3 regions of the Streptomyces sp. NPDC004111 genome follow, and region 3 is predicted to be linked to each of the others. Evidence: riboswitches for the same ligand, from Rfam matches in the RefSeq annotation. Region 3 holds a riboswitch; each other region holds the start of a gene.

Region 1 (7,326 bases), on a different contig from region 3:
CCGCGCGGGTCGCCGCCGGTGCCCAGCAGGGCGTCGATCTGCGCGGCGGCCCCGCTCTCGTCGATGTCGTCGTACTCGGGGACCTTGCCCGGCTCGGCGGCCTCGCGCCGCCAGCGGGCGTACCGCACGGCCTCGGCCAGCGCGCGCACGGCCCGCTCGGCGGCCGGGTACGCCGGAATCCGCCGAACGGGCGCCGCTGCGTCCGCCGCTGCGTCCGGTGGGCCCCCGGGCGGCCCGGGGGCCGGAGCGGGCGGGCCCGCGGCGGCCTCCCGCGGAACCGCACCCGGCTCCCCGGCCGGGCCCCGCCCCCCGGCCGCGCCCTCCTTCCCCGGCCCGGTGCCCGCCGCCACCGCCAGCGCCTCCGCCAGTTCCCCCATCTCCACGTGCACCACCGCCACCGGTTTCGCCGGGGACGTGGCGGCGGCCTCCCGCAGTGCCGCGGCCAGGACCTCGCCGTCGCCGGACTCGGTGGCCCCGTCGTCCCCCACCCACGGGATCGCCGTGACCACCACCGCGTCGCACCCGGGGTCCGCCAGCGCGGCGGACAGCGCCTCGCGGAAGTCGGCCGGACGCGCGGCGGTGGTGAGGTCGAGGGGCGGCTGCGGACGCAGTCCTTCCGCGAGGCAGGCGTCGTAGGTGATCAGCCCGAGGGACTCGGAGTTGCCGAGGATCGCGGTGCGCGGGCCGCGCGGCAGGGGCTGTTCGGTCAGCATCAGACCGGCGTCGACGAGTTCGGTGACGGTGTCGACGCGGATCACTCCGGCCTGCCGGAACAGTGCCGAGACCGTGGCGTCGGGAATGCGTGCCGTGGGCACCGCGTGTCCCGGCGGCGTGCTTCCGCTGTGCCGGGCGCCCTTGACGACCACGATCGGCTTCACGGCGGCGGTGCGGCGGGCGAGGCGGGTGAACTTCCGCGGGTTGCCGATGGATTCGAGGTAGAGCAGGACGGTGTCGGTGTCGGTGTCCTCGTAGCAGTACTGGAGGAAGTCGTTCCCGGAGACGTCCGCGCGGTTTCCGGCGGAGATGAAGGCGGAGACGCCCGCTCCGCGCCGGTTCAGCCCGGAGAGCAGGGCGATGCCGATGGCGCCGGACTGGGTGAAGAGCCCGATCCGGCCGCGGGTGGGCAGCCGGGGCGCGAGCGAGGCGTTGAGGTCCACGGGGCCGGAGGTGTTGATGATGCCGAAGGCGTTCGGGCCGATGATCCGCATCCCGTACGAACGGGCCAGCCGCACCAACTCCCGCTGCCGCTGCCGTCCTTCGGCGCCGCCCTCGGCGTACCCGGCGCTCAGTACGACCAGCCCGCGCACCCCGCTCTCGCCGCAGTCGGTGACCACGTCCAGGACCCGTGCCGCGGGTACGGCGACGACGGCCAGGTCCACCGGCTCGCCGATCTCCGCGACGGAGCGGTGGGCCGGTACGCCGTCCAGGGCGGTGGTCTCCGGCGGCAGGGCCGCGTTCACGGCGTACGTACGGCCCGTGAAGCCGGCGGCGACGAGGTTGCGCAGCACCGTGCGGCCCACTCCGCCGGGCTGCCGGCCGGCGCCGACGACCGCGACGGAGCCGGGCGTCAGCAGCCGTTGCAGGGAGCGCGCCTCGGCGCGGTGCTCGCGGGCGCGCTGGACGGCCACCGAGCGGTCGGTGGGCTCCAGATCGAACTCCAGGCGGACCACACCGTCCTCGAAGGAGCGTTTCTGCTGATACCCGGCGTCCGTGAAGACCTTGATCATCTTTGAGTTGGCGGGCAGCACCTCGGCGACGAAGCGCCGGATGCCGCGTTCGCGGGCGACGGCGCCGATGTGTTCGAGGAGGGCGGAGGCCACGCCGCGCCCCTGGTGGGCGTCCTGCACCAGGAAGGCGACCTCGGCCTGGTCGGCACCGGGGCCCGAGGCGGGCATGCCGTCGGCGTTGATGCGGTCGTAGCGGACGGTGGCGATGAACTCGCCGCCCACGGTGGCCGCGAGGCCGACCCGGTCCACGTAGTCGTGGTGGGTGAAGCGGTGCACGTCCTTGGCGGAGAGCCGGGGGTAGGGCGCGAAGAAGCGGTAGTACTTCGACTCGTCGGAGACCTGCTCGTAGAAGCTGACCAGCCGCTCGGCGTCCTCGGTGGTGATGGGCCGGATGCGCGCGGTGCCGCCGTCGCGCAGCACCACGTCGGCCTCCCAGTGGTCGGGGTACACGTGCTCGGGGCGACCGGGCGCCCCCGGGCGCACGCCGTCGGGGTCCCGCTCCGCCTGATCCGCATCGTCCGCAGCCATGCCCATGGAGGCAGCCTACGACTCGCGGGCCCGGGGAGGGCGGGGCACTCTGGTGCTGCTCCCGGTGCCGCCGCGGGGCCGCGGGCAGGTGCCGGTCCCGGGTTGTCCGACGGGACTTCCGGCGGGACTTTCGTCGGGCAGAGCAGCCCGCACCACATGAGAGACTGGTCTAGACAACCAAGCATGAACACGAAGGGCAACACCATGGTTGAGCGCCGCGTCACCGTCGGCTGGGCCGAAGGCCTGCACGCCCGCCCCGCCTCCATCTTCGTCCGCGCCGTCACGGCCACCGGCGTCCCCGTCACCATCGCCAAGGCGGGCGGCAACCCGGTCAACGCCGCTTCGATGCTGGCGCTGCTGGGCCTGGGCGCACAGGGCGGCGAGGAGATCGTGCTGGCGTCCGAGGCCGAGGGCGCGGACACCGCCCTGGACCGTCTGGCGAAGCTGGTCGCCGAGGGCCTGGACGAGCTCCCCGAGACCGTCTGACCCGTACGGCCCCGAAAGGTCGCGCCCGTACGGGCGAATCTTCGCGCGGAAGCCGCGGTCCCGAGAACGGGACCGCGGCTTCCGTCGTTCCGCGGGGCGCGCGGAAATTACCCGGTGAATTTCTTCCCGGGAATTCCTGGCGGGCGCAATCCCGAATAGGGCCGCCCCTGCCACTGCTTTTTATACGGACCCCGTGTTAATTCCGGCCGCTCGCCAGGTTTACGGCATGTTGCGGAATCCTCATGCGGTACGAGGCCGCCGCCCGCTCCGCGTGCCGGGCGGTCAGCGTCCTGGCCCGCTCCGCGTCGCGCCGGGCCACCGCGTCCACGATCGCGCCGTGCTCCGCCCACCGCTCGGCGGGGCGGACGGACCGCTCCGAGACGTACATCCAGGTGGTCTTGTGCCGCAGCTGGGTGAGCAGGGTGATCAGTCCGGGGCTGGCGGAGGCCTGGGCGAGCGTCTCGTGGAACCAGCCGCCGAGCGCGGCGAGATCGTCGCCCTCCGGCTGCCCGGCCCGCTCCTGCCCCAGCCTGACCAGCCCGCGCAGCACCTTGAGGTGCGCCTCGCTGCGCCGCACGGCCGCCCGAGCCGCTCCCAGGGGCTCCAGCAGCGTCCGCACCTCCAGCAGGTCGGCGGCCTCCTGCGCGGTGGGCTCGGCGACGCAGGCGCCCACGTTCCTGCGGCGGGTGACGAAGCCCTCGGACTCCAGCGTGCGCAGCGCCTCGCGGACCGGGACCCGCGAGACCCCGTACCGGCCGGCCAGCAGTTCCTCGGTCAGCCGGCTGCCGCGCGGCAGGGCCCCCGACACGATGTCGTCGCGGATCGCCGTACACACCGAATGCGCGGGAATGCGCATGCCCGTCCCTCCGTCCGTTCTGCAACCGCCTTTCCGGAACTCTATTGCAGCGGGCCCGAACTGCCGACGGGCGGCGGAAATTCATGGCCGAAATTTGGCCGCGGCGGCCGGTGGGCCGCAAGAATTGCCGGAAAAGCGCGGGAACGCCGAAGGCCCCGGCTCACGAGGAGCCGGGGCCTTCGGGGAAACGACGGGAGGTACGGGGCCGCGCGCGGGATTCGGTCAGACGCGGACGCCGTGGCCGCGCAGGTAGGCGACCGGGTCGATGTCCGAACCGTAGTCGGGGGAGGTGCGGGCCTCGAAGTGCAGGTGCGGGCCGGAGGAGTTGCCGGTGGAGCCGGAGAGGCCTATCTGCTCGCCGGGGGTGACGGACTGCCCGACCGAGACACCGATCGAGGAGAGGTGGCCGTACTGGGTGTACGAACCGTCGTTCATCCGGATCACGATGTTGTTGCCGTACGCGCCGCCCCAGCCGGCCTCGACGACCGTGCCCGAGCCGACGGCGACGACGGAGCTGCCGGAGGAGGCGTGGAAGTCGACGCCGGAGTGGCTGCCGGAGGACCACATGGCTCCGCCGGTCTGGTAGCCGGTGGAGACGTAGGAGCCGGCGACCGGCAGCCGGAAGGAGTTGAGGCGCTTGCGCTCGGCCTCGCGGGCGGCGCGCTCGCGCTCCTCGCGCTCCTTCTTGATCTTCGCCTCGGCCTTGCGCTTGGCCTCCGCCCGGCGGGCCTCCTCGGCCTTGCGCTCGGCCTCGGCCTTCTCGTAGGCGTGCTTCTGGGCGGCGGCCTGGGCCTCGACCTTCTCGGCGAGGTTGTCCGTCACGGTGTCCTCCAGGACGACCGCGCGGATGGCGCCGGTGTCCTCGGCGGTCAGGTCCTGCTCGGCGGCGAGGGCCTGCGGGGCCAGCGTCCCGATGACGCCCGTCGTGGTGAGGGCGGCAACTCCGGCGATGTTCGCGCTCCTGCGCGACAGCACGGAGGGACGACGGTGCTTCCCGGCGGCACGGGTGAACGCCATGAAGAGGCTGTTTCCTTTCCTTCCTTCTCGCCTACCGGGTTAGCTGACGGGTTCGGAGCAGGAAGGTCTCCTACGGGCCCCACCGGCCCGTGAAGGGCGATGGCGTCCGATTCACCCCAGGGACGTAAGTGGGTCCCCGGCTCCCCAGGCTCGCGCCTGACGGGGACTCGGCGATGACTGTCCGGTGCCGCGGTTGCGGCGCACTCTGACGGACAGCCGGACCGACGCTAAGCGGCCCCTGTTTCAATCACCAAACAGAGACGGGGTTTTGTAACGCAGCCCACACGGCAGACACGCAACCTCCACAACAAACCGGACATACAGGAGGACCCCGACAACTCATCAGTCATCGGGGCCCTCCTTGTCCTGATTTGTCAGCCGGTGACGACGGAAACCTCACCGATGCCGAGCGCCCGCACCGGCTCGGCGATCCGCGCGGCGTCGCCGACCAGGACGGTGACGAGCCGGTCCACCGGGAAGGCGTTCACGACGGCCGCGGTGGCCTCCACGGTGCCGGTCTGCGCGAGCCTGGCGTACAGCTGGGCCTGGAAGTCGTCGGGCAGGTGCTGCTCGACCTGGTCGGCCAGGGTGCCCGCGACGGCGGACGCCGTCTCGTACTTGAGCGGGGCGACGCCCACCAGGTTCTGCACGGCCACGTCGCGCTCGGCGTCGGTGAGCCCCTCGGCCGCCAGCGTCCGCAGGACCTTCCAGAGGTCCTCCAGGGCGGGCCCGGTCGACTCGGTGTCCACGGAGCCGCTGATGGCCAGCATGGCGGCGCCGGTGCCGTCCTCGGCGGAGCGCAGCACCTGGCCGAAGGCGCGTACTCCGTACGTGTAGCCCTTCTCCTCGCGCAGGACGCGGTCCAGCCGGGAGGTGAGGGTGCCGCCCAGGCAGTACGTGCCCAGCACCTGGGCGGGCCAGACGCGGTCGTGCCGGTCGGCGCCGATACGGCCGATCAGCAGCTGCGTCTGGACGGCGCCCGGACGGTCCACGACGACGACCCGTCCGGTGTCGTCGGCCGTGACGGGCGTCATCGGGCGCGGCTCGGCGGTGTTGCCGGTCCACTCCCCCAGGGTGTCGGCCAGCACGGCGTCCAGGTCGGTGCCGTCCAGGTCGCCGACGACGACCGCGGTGGCGGTGGCCGGGCGGACGTGCGCCTCGTAGAAGGCGCGCACGGCCGCGGAGTCGATGCTCTTCACCGTCTCCTCGGTGCCCTGCCGGGGGCGCGACATCCGCAGCGACGCCGGGAAGAGCTCCTTGGAGAGCTGTTTGGCGGCCCGCCGCGAGGGGTTGGCCGCCTCGTGCGGGATCTCGTCGAGCCGGTTGCGCACCAGCCGCTCGATCTCGCCGTCCGCGAACGCGGGCGCGCGCAGGGCGTCCGCGAGCAGCCCGAGCGCCTTCGGCAGCCGGGAGACCGGGACTTCGAGGGAGACCCGGACGCCCGGGTGGTCGGCGAACGCGTCGAGGGTGGCGCCGCAGCGCTCCAGCTCGGCGGCGAACTCCTCGGCGGAGTGCTTGTCGGTGCCCTCGGTGAAGGCGCGCGACATGATGGTGGCCACTCCGTCGAGGCCCGCGGGCTCGGCCTCCAGCGGGGCGGCGAGGAAGACCTCGACGGCCACCAGCCGCTGGCCGGGGCGGTGGCAGCGCAGCACGGTCAGCCCGTTGGGCAGCGCGCCGCGCTCGGGGGCCGGGAAGGCCCACGGTGTCGCCGGGCCGGCCTGCGGCTGCGGGTGGAACTGCATGTCGCTGGTCACGGCTGCTGCGGTCTCCGTCACTTGTCCGCCCCTTCCTGCGTGTCTTCCTGCACGGCGCCGTCCTGCCCGGCGTCGTCGGACCCGGCTGCCGCGAGCGGCTCGTACACCAGGACCGCCCGGTTGTCGGGGCGCAGCCGTGCCTTGGCCACCGCCTGGACCTCCTCGGCGGTGATGTCGAGGACGCGTCCGACGGCGGTCAGGGCGAGCTGCGGGTCGCCGAACAGCACGGCGTACCGGCACAGTTCGTCGGCGCGGCCGGCCACCGTGCCGAGCCGGTCCAGCCACTCGCGCTCCAGCTGGGCCTGGGCGCGCTCCATCTCCTCGGCCGTCGGGCCCTCCTCGGCGAACCGGGCGAGCTCCTCGTCGACGGCCGCCTCGATCCGCGGAACCTCCACGCCGCTGGACGTCTTGACGTCCAGCCAGCCGAGGGAGGGCGCGCCGGACAGCCGCAGCAGGCCGAATCCGGCGGCGACGGCGGTCTGGTCGCGGCGCACGAGGCGGTTGTGCAGCCGGGAGGACTCGCCGCCGCCGAGGACGGTGAGCGCCAGGTCGGCGGCGTCCGCCTCGCGGGTGCCGTCGCTGGGCAGCCGGTAGGCGGCCATCAGCGCACGCGACGGGACCTCCTCCTCGACGACCTCGCGCAGTTCGCCGCCGATGACGTCGGGCAGCGAGCCGTCGCGCGGCGGCTGCTTGCCGTCGTGGCCGGGGATCGAGCCGAAGTACTTCTCCACCCAGGCCAGGGTCTGCTCGGGGTCGATGTCGCCGACCACGGACAGCACCGCGTTGTTGGGCGCGTAGTACGTGCGGAAGAAGGCGCGGGCGTCCTCCAGCGTCGCGGCGTCCAGGTCGGCCATGGAGCCGATCGGGGTGTGGTGGTAGGGGTGGCCCTCGGGGTACATGAGGGCGGTGAGCTTCTCGAACGCGGTGCCGTAGGGCACGTTGTCGTACCGCTGGCGGC
Region 2 (7,326 bases), on a different contig from region 3:
GGTGCGCGGGCCGGCCGTGGTGCGCGGCCTCTTGCGGCTGCTGATGCTGCTGTTCGCCCAGATCACCGCCATCACCGTGGTCTTCGTCGCGGTCAACAACGCCAACGGCCTGTACGACACCTGGGAGGACCTGCTCGGCACCGGCGACCACGTCGGCACCGCGGCCGACCTGGGCCCCGACGGCACCGGCGGCCAGAAGCCCGCCGACCAGCCGAAGCAGGTGGCCGAGTTCAAACCGGCCGGTGACGCCAGGATGGGCGAGGGCGTCCAGGTCACCCAGCTCCGGGGCCGGATCTCCGGCGTCGAGGGCGAGGTGTACGTGTGGCTGCCCCCGCAGTACGACGACCCCGCCCACAAGGACACGAAGTTCCCGGTGGTCGAGCTGCTGCCCGGCTACCCCGGCTCGGCCAAGGCCTGGTTCGGCACCCTCCAGGTCAACAAGCAGCTCAAGCCGCTCATGGAGCAGGGCAAGGTCAAGCCGTTCATCCTGGTCTCGCCGCGCACCACCCTGCTCGGCGACCAGACCGACACCGGCTGCGCCAACACCCCCGGCAAGGTCAACGCCGAGACCTGGCTGAGCGTGGACGTGCGGAAGATGGTCTCCGACACCTTCCGAGCCTCGGACAGGGCCGTGGACTGGGCCGTCGGCGGCTACTCGGCGGGCGCGCACTGCGCGGCCAAGCTGGCCGTCGCGCACCCCGACCGCTACCGGGCCGCGTTCAGCCTCTCCGGCTTCAACGATCCCAACGGCGAACCCGCCGCGCTCACCGCGGCCACCCCCGAACTGCGCCGCGCCAACAACCCGTACCACCTGCTCAAGGCGGCGAACGCGGCGCACCGGCCGCCGCGCACCGCACTGTTCGTCTCGGGTGCGGCGGGCGACGGCTACGAGAGCGGCACCGCGCTCAAGGGCGTCGCGAAGAAGCCGACGACGGTGCGCGTGGTGAAGCTGAGCGGACCCCATGGCACCAGCGTGTGGAAGCAGCAGGTGCCGGAGGTCTTCCACTGGCTGTCGGAGCAGGTCGGCAAGTAGCGGGTGGCGCGGCGGTCAGGCGCGGCGGCCTCGTCCGCCGCGCAGCCTGCCGAAGAGCTGCTTGGCCTGGGCGCGCCTGCGCGGGTCGGCCGCCTCGCGGCGGCCCCTGGCGATGGTGCGGCGCCCCTGCGGACTGCGCGCGTACCTCTTGAGCTTGTCGAAGATGCCCGGCATGGCTGTCCCTCCGGTCGTCCAGTGCGCCGTGGAGGTCACGGCCCTGCCGGGCTTGTACCCGGGCCCGGCCCGCTGATGCTGTGGATCAGGCCGGCCGGGTCGCCCCCGTCAGCGGCATCTGGTCGATCGGCGCGATCCGCACCGGGGCGCCGGGCCGCGGGGCGTGGATCATCCGGCCGTCGCCGATGTACAGGCCGACGTGGGTGATGCCGGAGTAGAAGAACAGCAGGTCTCCCGGCGCGAGCTGGGAACGCGCGACCCGCTGTCCCGCGTTGATCTGGGTGTACGTGGTCCGCGGCAGCGAGACCCCCGCCGAGCGCCAGGCGGCCTGCGTCAGCCCGGAGCAGTCGAAGGAGGAGGGGCCGGTGGCGCCCCAGACATAGGGCTTGCCGAGCGCGCCGTAGGCGAACGCGACGGCCTGCGCGGCGCGGGCGTTGGGGGCCCGGGTGCCGCCGCGCGGCATCTCGGCACGCCCCGAGGACCCGCGGTCCGCGCGCTCACCGCCCGCCTCGCCGTGCCCGTCCTGGGCGGCGTACCGGGCCCGGTCCTCGGCGCCGAGCCGTGCCAGCAGCTGTTCGGCCCCGGCGATCTTCTGCTGGATCGTCGCCTTCTGCTTCTTCAGCTCGCTCTGTTCCGCGGTGAGTTCGGTGAAGCGCCGGTCCGCGGCGGCCCGCAGCCGGCCGATCTCGACGACCTGCCGGTGCGCGTCCCGCACCTTGGCCGCCTGCCGCTCCCCGGCGCGTCCGGCGAGCGCGGCCCGCTCCAGATAGCGGTCGGGGTCCGAGGACAGCGCGACCTGGAGGGCGGGCTCGACGCCCCCGGTGCGGTACTGCGCGGTGGCCAGCGAGCCGAGCGACCGGCGGGCCGCGTTGAGCCGCTCGGTCTTGCGTGCCGCCTGGTCCCGGAGCGAGTCCAGGGACTTCTTCGTGCGGTCCGACTTCTCCTTGACCCCGTTGTACGCCTCGGTGGCGGTCTCGGCGTCGTGGTAGAGCTTGTCGACCTTCGACTTGATCTGCGCCGGGGTGAGGTTCGGTTCCGCGTGTGCGGTGCCCTCCAGGGCGGTGGTGCCCGCCGCCCCCGCCAGTGCGAGGGTGACCGCGGTGGTACGGGCGGTACGAGCGGTGCCGCCGGTGAGTGAGCGCGGCTTGGGCTTCCGGTGCGATGCCACGAGGGCCTTCACGTCCTTCCACGGGTGCGTCCGTCCGTCGCGCACGAGCCTTCCGTACGCGTCCGGCGGCGGCCCCGACCAGGGGGGATACGGGGCCGCCGCCGGATTCTCTCGGCGGTGCGGCCGACGACCGGCCCGGGGTCGGGACGGTGTGGGGAGTCGGCCACCTGGGGAGGGACGCTAAACCTGGGCGTCACGGCGCAGCCTTCGAATGACCACTAGTGATCGAAAGTGGCGTACGGCTGTCCGCGTGCGATCGGGCGAATGCGGGCGGAATCTACACTTCCGCTCTCTCCGTGACCGAGGGGGCACAAGTGCCCGCCCTGCCGGAAGAAGCCTGATAAGGCCTGGCTAGGCTCCGCCACATGGACGTACTCACGCATGTCTTCGTAGGCCTGCACATCATCGGCATCGCCGCGCTGCTCGGCGGCTTCCTGACCCAGATGAAGGCGATGGGCGCCGGTACCGCCCGCTTCACCCCCGCGATGCTGCACGGCGCGCTGACGATGCTGGTCACCGGCATGATCCTGGTCGGCATCCACCAGGCCCAGGACCACTCCGTCAACAACATCAAGATCGGCGTCAAGCTGGCGGTCCTGGTGGTGATCCTCGGGCTCGTCTACGTCAAGCGCGACGAGGAGAAGGTGGAGAAGGGCCTGTTCGGCGCGGTCGGCGGACTGACGGTCGCCAACATCTTCATCGCCGTCCTGTGGACCTGAGCCGCCCGGTCGCCGCGGGCCGTCCGTTTGACCTGGGCCGCCCGGGGGCCTGAGCCGCCCCGCGGACCTCGGCGGTCCGGGGGCCCGAGCCGTCCGGGCCCGGGAGGCTCAGGCCGGCCGTACGCTGCCGTAGATCGGCATGTAGTAGATCGACTCCTCGCGCACGTTCGCCCCCGGCTTGGGCGCGTGGATCATCATGCCGTCGCCCTTGTAGATGCCGACGTGGCTGATGTCGTCGTAGAAGAAGACCAGGTCACCGGGTTTCAGGTCCTTGGTGGCGACCGAAGTGCCGACCTTCACCTGGTCCCAGGTGGTCCGCGGCAGCTTCACCCCGGCCTCCCGCCAGGCGGCCTGCGTCAGCCCCGAGCAGTCGTACGAGGCGGGGCCGGTCGCCCCCCAGACGTACGGCTTGCCGATCTGGGCGCGGGCGAAGGCCAGCACCTTCGCGGCCTTGGCCGCGTAGCCGCTGTCGCTCCCGGAACCGGTGCCGGAGCCCGTCCCGGAACCGGTGCCGGTCCCGGTTCCCGTACCGCTGCCCGGGTCCTGCTTCTCCTTCTCCTTCTCCCGCGCCTTCCGCGCGGCCTCGTCCTTCTCCCGCCGGGCCTCCTCCGCGGCCTGCTGCCGCGCCATCTCGTCCGCCCGGCGCTTGGCCTGCGCCTCGCGCTGCCGCTCCAGCTCCGCGAGCCTGGCCTTCTCCTCGGCGGTCAGCCGCGACAGCAGCCCGCGGGCCTGCGCGAGCTTGTTCTGCACCTCCTGCTTGGACCGGCGCAGGGTGGCCTGCGACGCGGTCAGCTTCTCCAGGCCGCCGGTCGCCTCGGCCCGCTTCCTCGCCGCCGACTGCTGCTGCGCGCCGTAGTCGGCGATCAGCTTCTTCTGCCGCTCGGTCGCCCGGGACATCAGCCGGCGCGAGTCGAAGTACGACTGCGGGTCCTTGGCCAGCAGCATCGCGGCGGTGGGACCGACCGACCCGCTGCGGTACTGCGAGGCGGCGAAGGTGCCGAGCGTGCGCCGGGCCTCGTTCAGCCTGTCGGTGCGCCGGGCGACGTCGTCGAGCAGCCCGGAGACCTTCTCGCGCTGGCGCGCGGTGGCCTCCTTGGCCTGGTTGTACTTCTGCGTCTCCGCACCGGCCTGCCGGTACAGGTCGTCGACCTTCTTCTGGACGTCCTCGACCGTCGGCTTCGGCGCGGCCGGAGCGGCCTGCGCGGACTGGGTGACCAGGCCGACCGTGACCAGGGCGGCGGTCGTGACGCCGATGCCGGGGGCGGAGGACCGGATCAGCGACGAGGCGCGGGGGCGCGGCTTGCGATGCGATGCCAAGACAGGCATTCCTTCCGTGGACCGCCTACCGGGTTAGCTGTCGGGTTCGGGCAGTGGAAACGGAAGGCGCCCTACGGCCCAGGTCGTGGGGGTACGGGCCGATTCACCCCGGTGTTGCGCGTGGGTCCCCGGTTCCGAACCGCCGTGCGGGCGGCGCGAATTCGGCGCGAGATGCCCGCTTCCGGCGCGGTTCGCCGAGGGGGGTACGGGCCGCTCGCGCAGCACCGTAGCCAATCCCTGTGACGGGTGGGAAGCCTGATGTTCGATATGCCCGATACATTTTCGTGACCTTGTCGTGGCAGCGTCATGCGGTGCCGTGACTGTGTCCGCCCGGTCACCGAAGGTTGTGGCGCAATCCGGGACCGGCTGTCAGTGGGGCCGCCTAGACTCGGTAGGCGATGAGCAGCCTCTTTGACGACAGTTTCCTGGCCGATCTCCAGCCCAAGGACGACCCGGCCCCGCCGCCCCCCGAGGACACCGAGGAAGGTGCCCCCGAGGAGGAGGTTCCGCACGACCTCTTCGAGGGCGCCTTCGACGCGCCTCCGGTGGCCCGCGACGCCTACTACCGCGACGGCGCCCCGCGCCCGGTGGTCGACGCCGCCGCCCTCCTGGACGGGCTGAACGACAACCAGCGCGCCGCCGTCGTGCACGCCGGGTCGCCGCTGCTCATCGTGGCCGGTGCCGGATCCGGCAAGACCCGGGTGCTGACCCACCGCATCGCGCACCTGCTCGCCGCCCGCGGCGTGCACCCGGGGCAGATCCTCGCCATCACCTTCACCAACAAGGCCGCCGCCGAGATGAAGGAGCGCGTCGAGGCCCTGGTCGGCCCGCGCGCGAACGCCATGTGGGTGTCCACCTTCCACAGCGCGTGCGTGCGCATCCTGCGCCGCGAGTCCAAGAAGCTGGGCTTCACCAGCTCCTTCTCGATCTACGACGCCGCCGACTCCAAGCGCCTGATGGCCCTGGTCTGCCGCGACCTGGACCTGGACCCCAAGCGCTTCCCGCCCAAGTCCTTCAGCGCCAAGATCTCCAACCTGAAGAACGAGCTGGTGGACGAGGAGACCTTCGCCGGCCAGGCCGCCGACGGCTTCGAGAAGACCCTCGCCCAGGCGTACGCGATGTACCAGTCCCGCCTCCGCGAGGCGAACGCGCTGGACTTCGACGACATCATCATGACCACGGTGCACCTGCTCCAGGCGTTCCCGGACGTCGCCGAGCACTACCGGATGCGTTTCCGGCACGTCATGGTCGACGAGTACCAGGACACCAACCACGCCCAGTACACCCTGGTCCGGGAGCTGGTCGGGCCGTCCGGCGAGGGCCGCGCCCCCGGCGAGCTGTGCGTCGTCGGTGACGCCGACCAGTCGATCTACGCCTTCCGCGGCGCCACCATCCGCAACATCCTCCAGTTCGAGGAGGACTACCCCGACGCCACGACGATCCTGCTGGAGCAGAACTACCGCTCCACCCAGACGATCCTCACCGCCGCCAACGCCGTCATCGAGCGCAACGAGAACCGCCGCGCGAAGAACCTGTGGACCGACGCCGGCGCCGGCTCCCTGATCACCGGGTACGTCGCCGACACCGAGCACGACGAGGCCCAGTTCGTCGCCGAGGAGATCGACCGGCTCACCGACGCGGGCGACGCCAAGGCGGGCGACGTCGCCGTCTTCTACCGCACCAACGCCCAGTCCCGCGTCTTCGAAGAGATCTTCATCCGGGTCGGCCTGCCCTACAAGGTCGTCGGCGGCGTCCGCTTCTACGAGCGCAAGGAGGTCCGCGACGTCCTCGCGTACCTGCGCGTGCTGTCCAACCCCGAGGACACCGTCCCGCTGCGCCGCATCCTCAACGTGCCCAAGCGCGGCATCGGCGAGCGCGCCGAGGCGATGATCGACGCACTGTCGCTGCGCGAGCGGATCAGCTTCCCGCAGGCCCTGCGCCGCGTCGACGAGGCGTACGGAATGGCCGCCCGCTCGGCCAACGCCGTCAAGCGCTTCAACACGCTGATGGAGGATCTGCGGACGATCGTCGAGTCCGGCGCCGGACCGGCCGTCGTCCTGGAGGCCGTGCTGGAGCGCACCGGGTACCTCGCCGAACTCCAGGCGTCCACCGACCCGCAGGACGAGACCCGCGTCGAGAACCTCCAGGAACTCGCCGCCGTGGCGCTGGAGTTCGAGCAGGAGCAGGAGCAGGAGGGCGACGCGGAGGCAGCAGGGGCTGCCGCCCCGCGTGGCACCCTCGCCGAGTTCCTGGAGAAGGTCGCGCTGGTCGCCGACTCCGACCAGATCCCCGACGAGGACGAGGACGGCTCGGGCGTCATCACCCTGATGACCCTGCACACCGCCAAGGGCCTCGAATTCCCGGTGGTCTTCCTGACCGGCATGGAGGACGGCGTCTTCCCGCACATGCGGGCGCTCGGCCAGGTCAAGGAGCTGGAGGAGGAGCGCAGGCTCGCGTACGTCGGCATCACCCGCGCCCGCGAGCGGCTGTACCTCACCCGCTCCACCCTGCGCAGCGCCTGGGGCCAGCCGTCGTACAACCCGGCCTCGCGCTTCCTGGAGGAGATCCCCGAGACGCATCTGACCTGGAAGCGGACGGGCGCGCAGATCCCGGCCGGTCCGGTGTCCGGCTCGGGCCGCGGCGGCTCGGGCGTGGCGTCCTCGCTGTCCTCTTCGCTCAACGCGCAGAAGAACCGTCGTGGCCCGTCCGGGTTCGCGACCGGGCGCGCCACCGACAAGCCGGTGATCGGCCTCGCCGTCGGCGACCGGGTCACCCACGACCAGTTCGGCCTGGGGACGGTGATGTCGGTGACCGGCTCGGGGTCCGACGCCCAGGCGACGATCGACTTCGGCGACGAGCGCCCGAAGAAGCTGCTGCTGCGGTACGCGCCGGTCGAGAAGCTGTAGCGGTCCGCT
Region 3 (7,326 bases):
TGCTGGGAGCACAGGTAGGTTCCACGCCGCGCGGCTGAAGCACGACGGGGCGGCCGTGCGCGGGGGCGCGACGGCGACGGGCCTCGGGCGGGGTGGCCCCGGCGGTGGGCGGGGTGGTCCCGTCGGTGGGCGGGCTGTCGCGGGGCCGGGCTGTCACGGGGCGGCGGGCTGTCACGGGAGCAGGGCCATCACGGGAGCCCGGCTGTCGCGGGAGCCGGGCCGTCGCGGGGGGCCTCGCCCGGAACGTCCCGCACCGGCCGTCTCCGTAGAATCGGAGCACTGTGCCCGAGAACAGCGAGAACCCCACGATGTCCCAGACCCCCGAGCAGCCCGCCGCCCCGCAGGACGCGCTGCCGACCGCGCCGAGCGCCGGTGCAGGTGCCAGTGCCGGTGCCAGTGCCGGCGCCGGTGCCGGTGCCGAGGAGCCCGGCCCCTCGCAGCTCGCCGCGCGCGACGCCGCCGACCGGGCCGCCGCCCATGTGCGCGCCCGCGCCCTGCGCATGTTCCCCGAGGGGGTGGGCCCCTCCCCCGACCCGGCCGGCTCCCACTTCGAGCGGCGGATCCGCAGCTTCCAGCCGCGCCGCAGCCGCGTCACCACCGGGCAGGCGGAGGCGCTGAAGCGCTGGTGGCCGACCCGGGGCATCGACATCGACGGACAGCGCGTGCTCGACCTGGACGAGATGTTCGGCGGGCTGCCGGTCGTGCTGGAGATCGGCTTCGGGATGGGCGAGGCGACCGCGCAGATGGCCGCCGACGACCCGGACACCGGCATCCTCGCCGTCGACGTGCACACCCCCGGCCAGGGCAACCTGCTCGGTCTCGCCGAGCGCAACGGGCTCTCCAACGTCCGGGTCGCCAACGGCGACGCGATCATCCTGCTGCGCGAGATGCTCCCCGCCGACTCGCTGTCCGGACTGCGGGTGTACTTCCCCGACCCGTGGCCCAAGGCCCGCCACCACAAGCGGCGGCTGATTCAGGCCGAGTTCCTGTCGCTGGCCGCGACCCGGCTCGCGCCCGGCGCCGTACTGCACTGCGCCACCGACTGGGAGGAGTACGCCGAGCAGATGCTCGAAGTGCTCACCGCGCACCCGGACTTCGAGAACACCGTGGAGGGCGGCGGCTACGCGCCCCGGCCCGCGTTCCGGCCGCTGACCCGCTTCGAGGGCCAGGGCCTGGACAAGGGGCACGTGGTGCACGACCTGCTGTTCCGCCGGGTCGCCCGCCCGGCCTGACCTGCCCCGGCCCGCCGCCCCACGTACCGGGCGACGTACCCGGACGACGTACGTCCGGTGGTCCGGCGCCGTGCGTCCGGCGGGCCCAACGGCGCGATCCCTCGGTTGTCCACAGGCTTTGTCCACAGGGCGTCGCGGCTGTCGGTGGCACTCGTTAGGGTCGTTGGATGTACGAGACGTACGAACCGCAGCCTCCGCACCCGGCCGTGCCGGTGCCCGGCCCCGCGCGGGTTCCCGAACCCGCGACGGGGGACGCCGGGCCGCGGTTCGACGCCGTCGAGGAGCCCGCGCACTGGCAGCAGCCGGGACCCGGGCCCTGGCAGGGGGACGCGCCGCGCCGCTCGTTCCCCGGCCGCCGACTGGCCCACCGGGTGCGCGCCAGCCGCTTCTGGCGCAGCAAGGCGGTCCGGGCCACCACGCTGATCCTGCTGCTCGCCCTGTCGGGGCTGGTCCTGCTCGCTCTCGTACGGGAGCAGACCGGCACCCGGGGGTTCCTGGTCGGCCTCGGTCTCGCGGTCTTCCCGGTGCCGCTGCTGGTGATGGCGTTCCGCTGGCTGGACCGGGTCGAGCCGGGCCCCTGGCGGAACATGATCTTCGCCTTCACCTGGGGCTCCTGCGCCGCCGCACTCGTGGCGATCACCGCCAACAGCTTCGCCGTGCGGTGGATAGCCGTGGCCACCGCCGATCCCGACGGGGCGGACACGCTCGGCGCGACGGTCGTGGCACCGGTCGTCGAGGAGTCCGCGAAGGCGGTGGCGATCCTGCTGATCTTCCTGTTCCGCAGACGGGACTTCACCGGGATCGTGGACGGGGTGGTGGTCGCGGGCTTCACCGCGACCGGCTTCGCCTTCACCGAGAACATCCTCTATCTGGGCAACGCCTTCGGCGAGGACCAGGCGTTCGGGTTCTCCGGTCTGGGCTCGGTGACCGCGGGCACCTTCTTCGTCCGGGTGATCATGTCGCCGTTCGCGCATCCCCTGTTCACCGTGCTGACCGGCATCGGCTTCGGGCTGGTGGCGCTCGTGCCCGCCCGCCGGGGCAGGTCCGGTGCCTGGGCGCGGGTCCGCCGGGTCGCGCTGCCGCTGCTCGGGCTGCTCCTGGCCATGGGCATGCACGCCCTGTGGAACGGGTCGGCGGCCTTCGGCCCGTTCGGCTTCTACGCGGTGTACGGGCTGTTCATGGTGCCGGTGTTCGCGTTCCTGACCTGGCTGTCGATCTGGACCCGGCAGCGCGAACTGCGGCTGCTCGGCGCCGAGCTGCCCGCGTACGCCGCCGCGGGCTGGCTGGAGCCGGCCGAACCGCCGGCCCTGTCGTCGATGCGGGCCCGCTCGCTGGCCCAGGGGTACGCGGCCCGGTCGTACGGCCCGGACGGCGCCCGCGCGGTCGCCGAGTACGAGCGGGCCGCCACCGCTCTCGCCTTTCTGCGGTACCGGGCCCGGCGCGCCGTGGCCTGCTCCGAGGCGGCGGCCGAGTTCACCGCCCGCGAGCGCGAACTGCTGCACCGGCTATGGCAGCGCAAGCGGATCGCGAGCCCGGCGCTGGTGTACGCGGCCCAGGTCACCGGGCGCATACGGATGCTGCCGCCGCCGTACCACCCGGCGTACGCGGCGGCGTACAACCCGTACAGGCGCTGAGGCCGTCGGCCGCGGACCGGTGGCCGGGGCGTGCGGCGGCAGGTGGCACGGCGCGTGGCCGCACATGCGAACCGGCAGCCCTGGCGTCGGGGGGTGAGCGCCAGGACTGCCGGAGTTCGGCAGACCGCGGTCCCCGCACGGGGCGGGGACCGGGTAGCGGGGTGGAGCGCCGCGTCAGAGGGTGAGGCCCTTGCCGCGCAGCCACGCGGCCGGGTCGATGCCGTCGCCGCCCGGGGTGTGCACCTCCAGGTGCAGGTGCGCGCCGGACACGTTGCCGGTGGCGCCGACGTTGCCGATGACCTGGGCGGTGGAGACCTTCTCGCCGGGCGAGACGTTCATCTGGGAGAGGTGGCAGTACCAGACCTCGGTGCCGTCGGGCAGTTCGAGGACGATCCGGTAGCCGTAGCTGCCGGAGTAGTTGGCCGACTTGACGGTCGCCTGGTGGACGGCCTTGACCGGGGTGCCGGCACCGGCCGCGAAGTCGAGTCCGGTGTGGTGGCCCGAGGACCACATCGAGCCGGACTGCCCGAAGGTGGCGCTGAGGTAGTAGCCCGAGGTGGGCAGCGAGTAGCTGGCGGCCAGCTTGGCGAGCCGCTCGGCCTCCGCCTTCGCCGCGGCGGCGGCCTTGGCGCGCTCCTCGGCCTCGGCCTTCTCCCGGGCGGCCTTCTCGGCCTTCGCGTGGGCCTCGTCGCGCTGCTTCTTCGCCTCGGCTGCGGCGTCCTTGACGGCCTGCGCGCGGGCGGCCTCCCGGACGGCGGCGTCGGCGGCGGAGCGCTGCTGCTCGGCCTGCTGGAGGATGCGGGCGCGCAGGCTGTCGCCCGCGCCCGGCTGCTGTCCGACGGCGTGCCCGGCCTGGTCGGTGGCGGCGACGGGAGCCGCCGCGGGGGCGGGGGCGGCCATCAGCTCCTCCCCGGTACCGGACCCGGAGCCCGGCTTCTCGTCGTCGGAGCCGGAAACCAGAGCGCCGACACCCGGCAGGGACTTGGCGTCCGGCAGGGCGTCGGCGAGGGAGTCGAGGGAATCGGAGATCTGGTCCGGCAGCGATATGGAGACGGCGGGCTTGTCCTGCGCGGTGGCGATGCCGCCCGCGCCGACGGCCGCGATCACACCGACGCCCAGCACGGTGGAACTGCGGGCCAGCGAGCCGCGCTGCTTGGCGACCCGGTGCTTGCCGCGGACCGGAACGACGGAGTCCTCGGTGGGGTTCCACTCCTCGGTGGAGGCGGGCGGACCGTCGAACTCCACGAAGCCCTCGTAGCCGCCGCGCTGCTGCTGCGCCGGGACCGTCGGCATCGTCGCGGTGGCGCCGTAGCCGTAGCCGTGGCCGGTGCCCTCCGTCCCGTCGGTGTCGTTCGGGACGCCGTACGCCCCGTACGAGAAAGCGGGGGCTGCGGGGGACTCGGGGGCAGGCCTGTTGGACGCCACGGAGGCGCGCTCCTTTCCTTCCTTCTCGCCTACCGGGTTAGCTGACGGGTTCGGAGCAGGAAGGTCTCCTACGGGCCAGGTTCGGCCCGATTCACCCCAATTGGTGGTTCCCCGGTTTCCTCACGGAATTCGGCGCACGCGCACGGCGCCGTCTCTGACGACGGCTGGGACGACCGCGCTGCGTTATCGAACGTTAATAGACACACAAGTGGATTTCCAAGCCGTTCCTGTTGATCGTTAACGCAGAGCGCGCATCGATGGCCAGGACATCAGCCCCAAAAGGCCATCAAACAGGGCGACCCAACGGCCCCCTGACGCCCCTTCGGTCACTCGCGTTGCCTTGCGCGCAAACTCTCCACAACTGATAGATCGTCAATTGTTATGCGGAGCGCGCCCCTTCGAGCACGCCCCGTAACAACCCGTAGCCATCGCGCCGCGGTGCCCGGCCCGCCGCCGAGCCCCCGCCGGCCGCGCGGTCCCGCACCCGGCCCTCAGGGCCGTTTCACGATCTCCACGGTCCGCCGCCGGGCGGGCTGCCCCTCGCCCGGCCGCCCCACCGCGAGCAGCGCCATGTCGTCCGTCTGCTTGCCGCCGGTGTGCACCCGTACGTCGCTCGTCAGCGCCTCCAGCACGGCCTCGGGGCCGGGGAACAGCGACCGGTGCAGCCGCAGCGCCGGGTCGTAGAAGACACCCGCCGCGTCCCGCGCCTCGGAGAGCCCGTCCGTGTAGAACACCAGCGTCGAACCACCGGGGAAGCGGACCTCCCGCGCCCGGTCCGGCCAGTCCCCCAGGTCGCCCATCCCCAGCGGCAGCGCGAACTCCTCCGGCGTCAGCACGTCCAGCTCGCCGTCCGCGTACAGCAGCAGCGGCTCGGGATGCCCCCGGTTCACCAGCCGTACGACGCCCCCGGCGCGCGGGATCTCGGCGAGCACCGCCGTCGTGAACCCCTCCATCGCGTCCAGTCCCTCGCGCCGCCGGCCCTCCCTGGCCAGCGCCCGTTCCAGCCGCTGCGCGACGCCCTCCAGGGTGCTCTCCGTCTCGGCCGCCTCCCGGAACGCGCCCACCACCACCGCGACCGCCTCGACGGCCTCCAGCCCCTTGCCCCGTACGTCCCCCACGACCAGCCGCACCCCGTGCGGGGTGTCCTGCACCGCGAAGAGGTCGCCGCCGATGAACGCGTCCGCCTCCGCCGCCTCGTACCGCGCCGCGATCTGCAGTCCGCCGATGCTCTCCGGCGGCGTGGGGACGACGGCCCGCTGGGCGGCCTCCGCGATGACCCGCACCGAGGCGAGCCGCCGGTCCCCGCGGCGCACGACCCGGTTGATGAAGACGGCCAGCACGGCGACGGTCAGCACCGTCACCAGCTCGGTCACCGACAGCACCCTCTTCAGCGAGTCGTCGTGGATGCGCAGCCCCACCACGGCCAGCACCGAGGCGACCGCCGTCAGCACGGTGGCGGCGAGACCGAAGAAGGGGGCGGCGACCAGCGGAGCCGCGGCGAACAGCGGGGCGGCGGTGAAGTTCGGCGGCGAGGACGCGTCGAAGACGGCCCCACCGATGATCATGAGAGGGGGCAGCGTCCGTACGAACCGCCTGCTCCTGCGGCCCTTCTCCGCCTGGTCGGCCCCGCCCTCGACCCCGTCGCGACCGCGCTCGTACCCCGCCACCGTCTGCTCTCCTGCCCAGGTCCGCACCGGGTGCGGACGGTACCGCTCCCCACCCAGGCTTGCCGGAGCCGCGCCGCAGGGCGAATCGGCATCCGCCATGTGGGGGACGGGCCGCGTGCGCGTCCGGCACGAGGCCCGGTAGGTCCGCACACGCCTGAGGCCCGGAACTCTGTCGAGTTCCGGGCCTCAGGTCTTCAGTAGCGGGGACAGGATTTGAACCTGCGACCTCTGGGTTATGAGCCCAGCGAGCTACCGAGCTGCTCCACCCCGCGTCGGTGAACACAACCCTACGCCATCCGGGCGGCGGCTTTGACCACGGGGGCGGCCACCCGCGCGGAGCGGCCACGGGGACGGCCCGCACCGCCCCCTCGCCCCACCCGCTCAGCGCCCCTCGGACTCAGCGTCCCTCGAAGGCCCCCGCGTTCTCCCGCGCCCACTGCCGGAAGGTCCTGGCCGGGCGGCCGAGCAGGGTCTCGGTGGTGTCGGCGATCTCCGCGGGACCGCCCTCGGCGGCAGCCCAGATGTCGAGCAGCGCGGTCACCATCCGGGCGGGCATGTGGCGGCCCATCTGCTCCTCGGCCTCGGCGCGCCCGATGTGCTCGACGCGGACCTCCCGTCCGGTCTCCTCCGCGATGATCGCCAGCTGCTCGCGGAAGGACAGCGGCTCGGCGCCGGTGAGCGCGACCGTACGTCCGGCGAGAGAGCCGCCGACGCCCCCTTCGCGCCCCTCTCCCGCTCCGGTCATCGCTGCGAACGCGATGTCGGCGATGTCCGCGGGATGGATGGGGACGACCCGCGCGTCCGGGTACGGGAGGGCCACCGGCTGCCCCTGGCCGATCGGCCCGGCCCAGCTGAACGAGTTGCTGGCGAAGGCGCCCGGCCGCAGGAACGTGCTGGTCAGCGCGGACTCGGCGAGCGCGCGCTCGACCTGGAGGTGGTGCGCGGCGATCGGATGGGTCTCGGCGTCGGAGGCGAGGACGGCGGCGGAGGACATCAGCACCACGTGCTCGACCCCGGCGGCCTCGGCGGCCTTGATCAGCTCGTGGATTCCGGCGGGCACCGGATAGAGGAAGACCTGCCGTACGCCGGCCAGCGCGGCGGCGAAGGTCTCGGGCCGGTCCAGCACCATCTCGACGGCCTCGGTCCCGTCCGGCGGGACCAGCTCGGCGGGACGGGCACTGGCCACACGGACGAACGACCCGGCGGTACGGACGGCCCCGGCGGACCCGGCAGCGGCGGCCGGACCGCCGGGACCACCGCCGTGTCCGGCTGCGACCAGGCGTTCGGCGACGGCTCGGGCGACCTGGCCGCGGGCACCGGTGAGGAGGAAGGACACGCGAAGCTCCCGTGGATCGACTTGCTCGACGG

What was found. Region 3 has a riboswitch for cyclic di-AMP ahead of ACFYVL_RS34865 (M23 family metallopeptidase). Riboswitches for the same ligand answer to the same signal wherever they lie in the genome.
Region 1: linked by a shared signal. The riboswitch ahead of ACFYVL_RS18105 (M23 family metallopeptidase) and the one ahead of ACFYVL_RS34865 (M23 family metallopeptidase) in region 3 are both predicted to bind cyclic di-AMP.
Region 2: linked by a shared signal. The riboswitch ahead of ACFYVL_RS28720 (NlpC/P60 family protein) and the one ahead of ACFYVL_RS34865 (M23 family metallopeptidase) in region 3 are both predicted to bind cyclic di-AMP.

Annotation. Positions count from the first base shown of each region.
Region 1 covers NZ_JBIAMU010000008.1:238,212-245,537, forward strand. Annotated here, with positions in the region: gene ACFYVL_RS18090 (GNAT family N-acetyltransferase) at 1-2,261, opposite strand, end outside; gene ACFYVL_RS18095 (HPr family phosphocarrier protein) at 2,460-2,741, shown strand; gene ACFYVL_RS18100 (GntR family transcriptional regulator) at 2,938-3,597, opposite strand; gene ACFYVL_RS18105 (M23 family metallopeptidase) at 3,820-4,614, opposite strand; cyclic di-AMP (ydaO/yuaA leader) riboswitch at 4,628-4,797, opposite strand; gene ACFYVL_RS18110 (M16 family metallopeptidase) at 4,989-6,356, opposite strand; gene ACFYVL_RS18115 (M16 family metallopeptidase) at 6,386-7,326, opposite strand, start outside.
Region 2 covers NZ_JBIAMU010000016.1:32,668-39,993, reverse strand. Annotated here, with positions in the region: gene ACFYVL_RS28740 (alpha/beta hydrolase) at 1-1,033, shown strand, start outside; gene ACFYVL_RS28735 (hypothetical protein) at 1,049-1,207, opposite strand; gene ACFYVL_RS28730 (NlpC/P60 family protein) at 1,293-2,375, opposite strand; gene ACFYVL_RS28725 (hypothetical protein) at 2,741-3,094, shown strand; gene ACFYVL_RS28720 (NlpC/P60 family protein) at 3,203-4,420, opposite strand; cyclic di-AMP (ydaO/yuaA leader) riboswitch at 4,418-4,588, opposite strand; gene pcrA (DNA helicase PcrA) at 4,810-7,317, shown strand.
Region 3 covers NZ_JBIAMU010000022.1:14,767-22,092, forward strand. Annotated here, with positions in the region: gene lhgO (L-2-hydroxyglutarate oxidase) at 1-38, shown strand, start outside; gene trmB (tRNA (guanosine(46)-N7)-methyltransferase TrmB) at 309-1,232, shown strand; gene ACFYVL_RS34860 (PrsW family glutamic-type intramembrane protease) at 1,400-2,866, shown strand; gene ACFYVL_RS34865 (M23 family metallopeptidase) at 3,041-4,291, opposite strand; cyclic di-AMP (ydaO/yuaA leader) riboswitch at 4,303-4,436, opposite strand; gene ACFYVL_RS34870 (PP2C family protein-serine/threonine phosphatase) at 4,783-5,985, opposite strand; tRNA gene ACFYVL_RS34875 (tRNA-Met) at 6,157-6,230, opposite strand; gene ACFYVL_RS34880 (NAD(P)H-binding protein) at 6,356-7,294, opposite strand.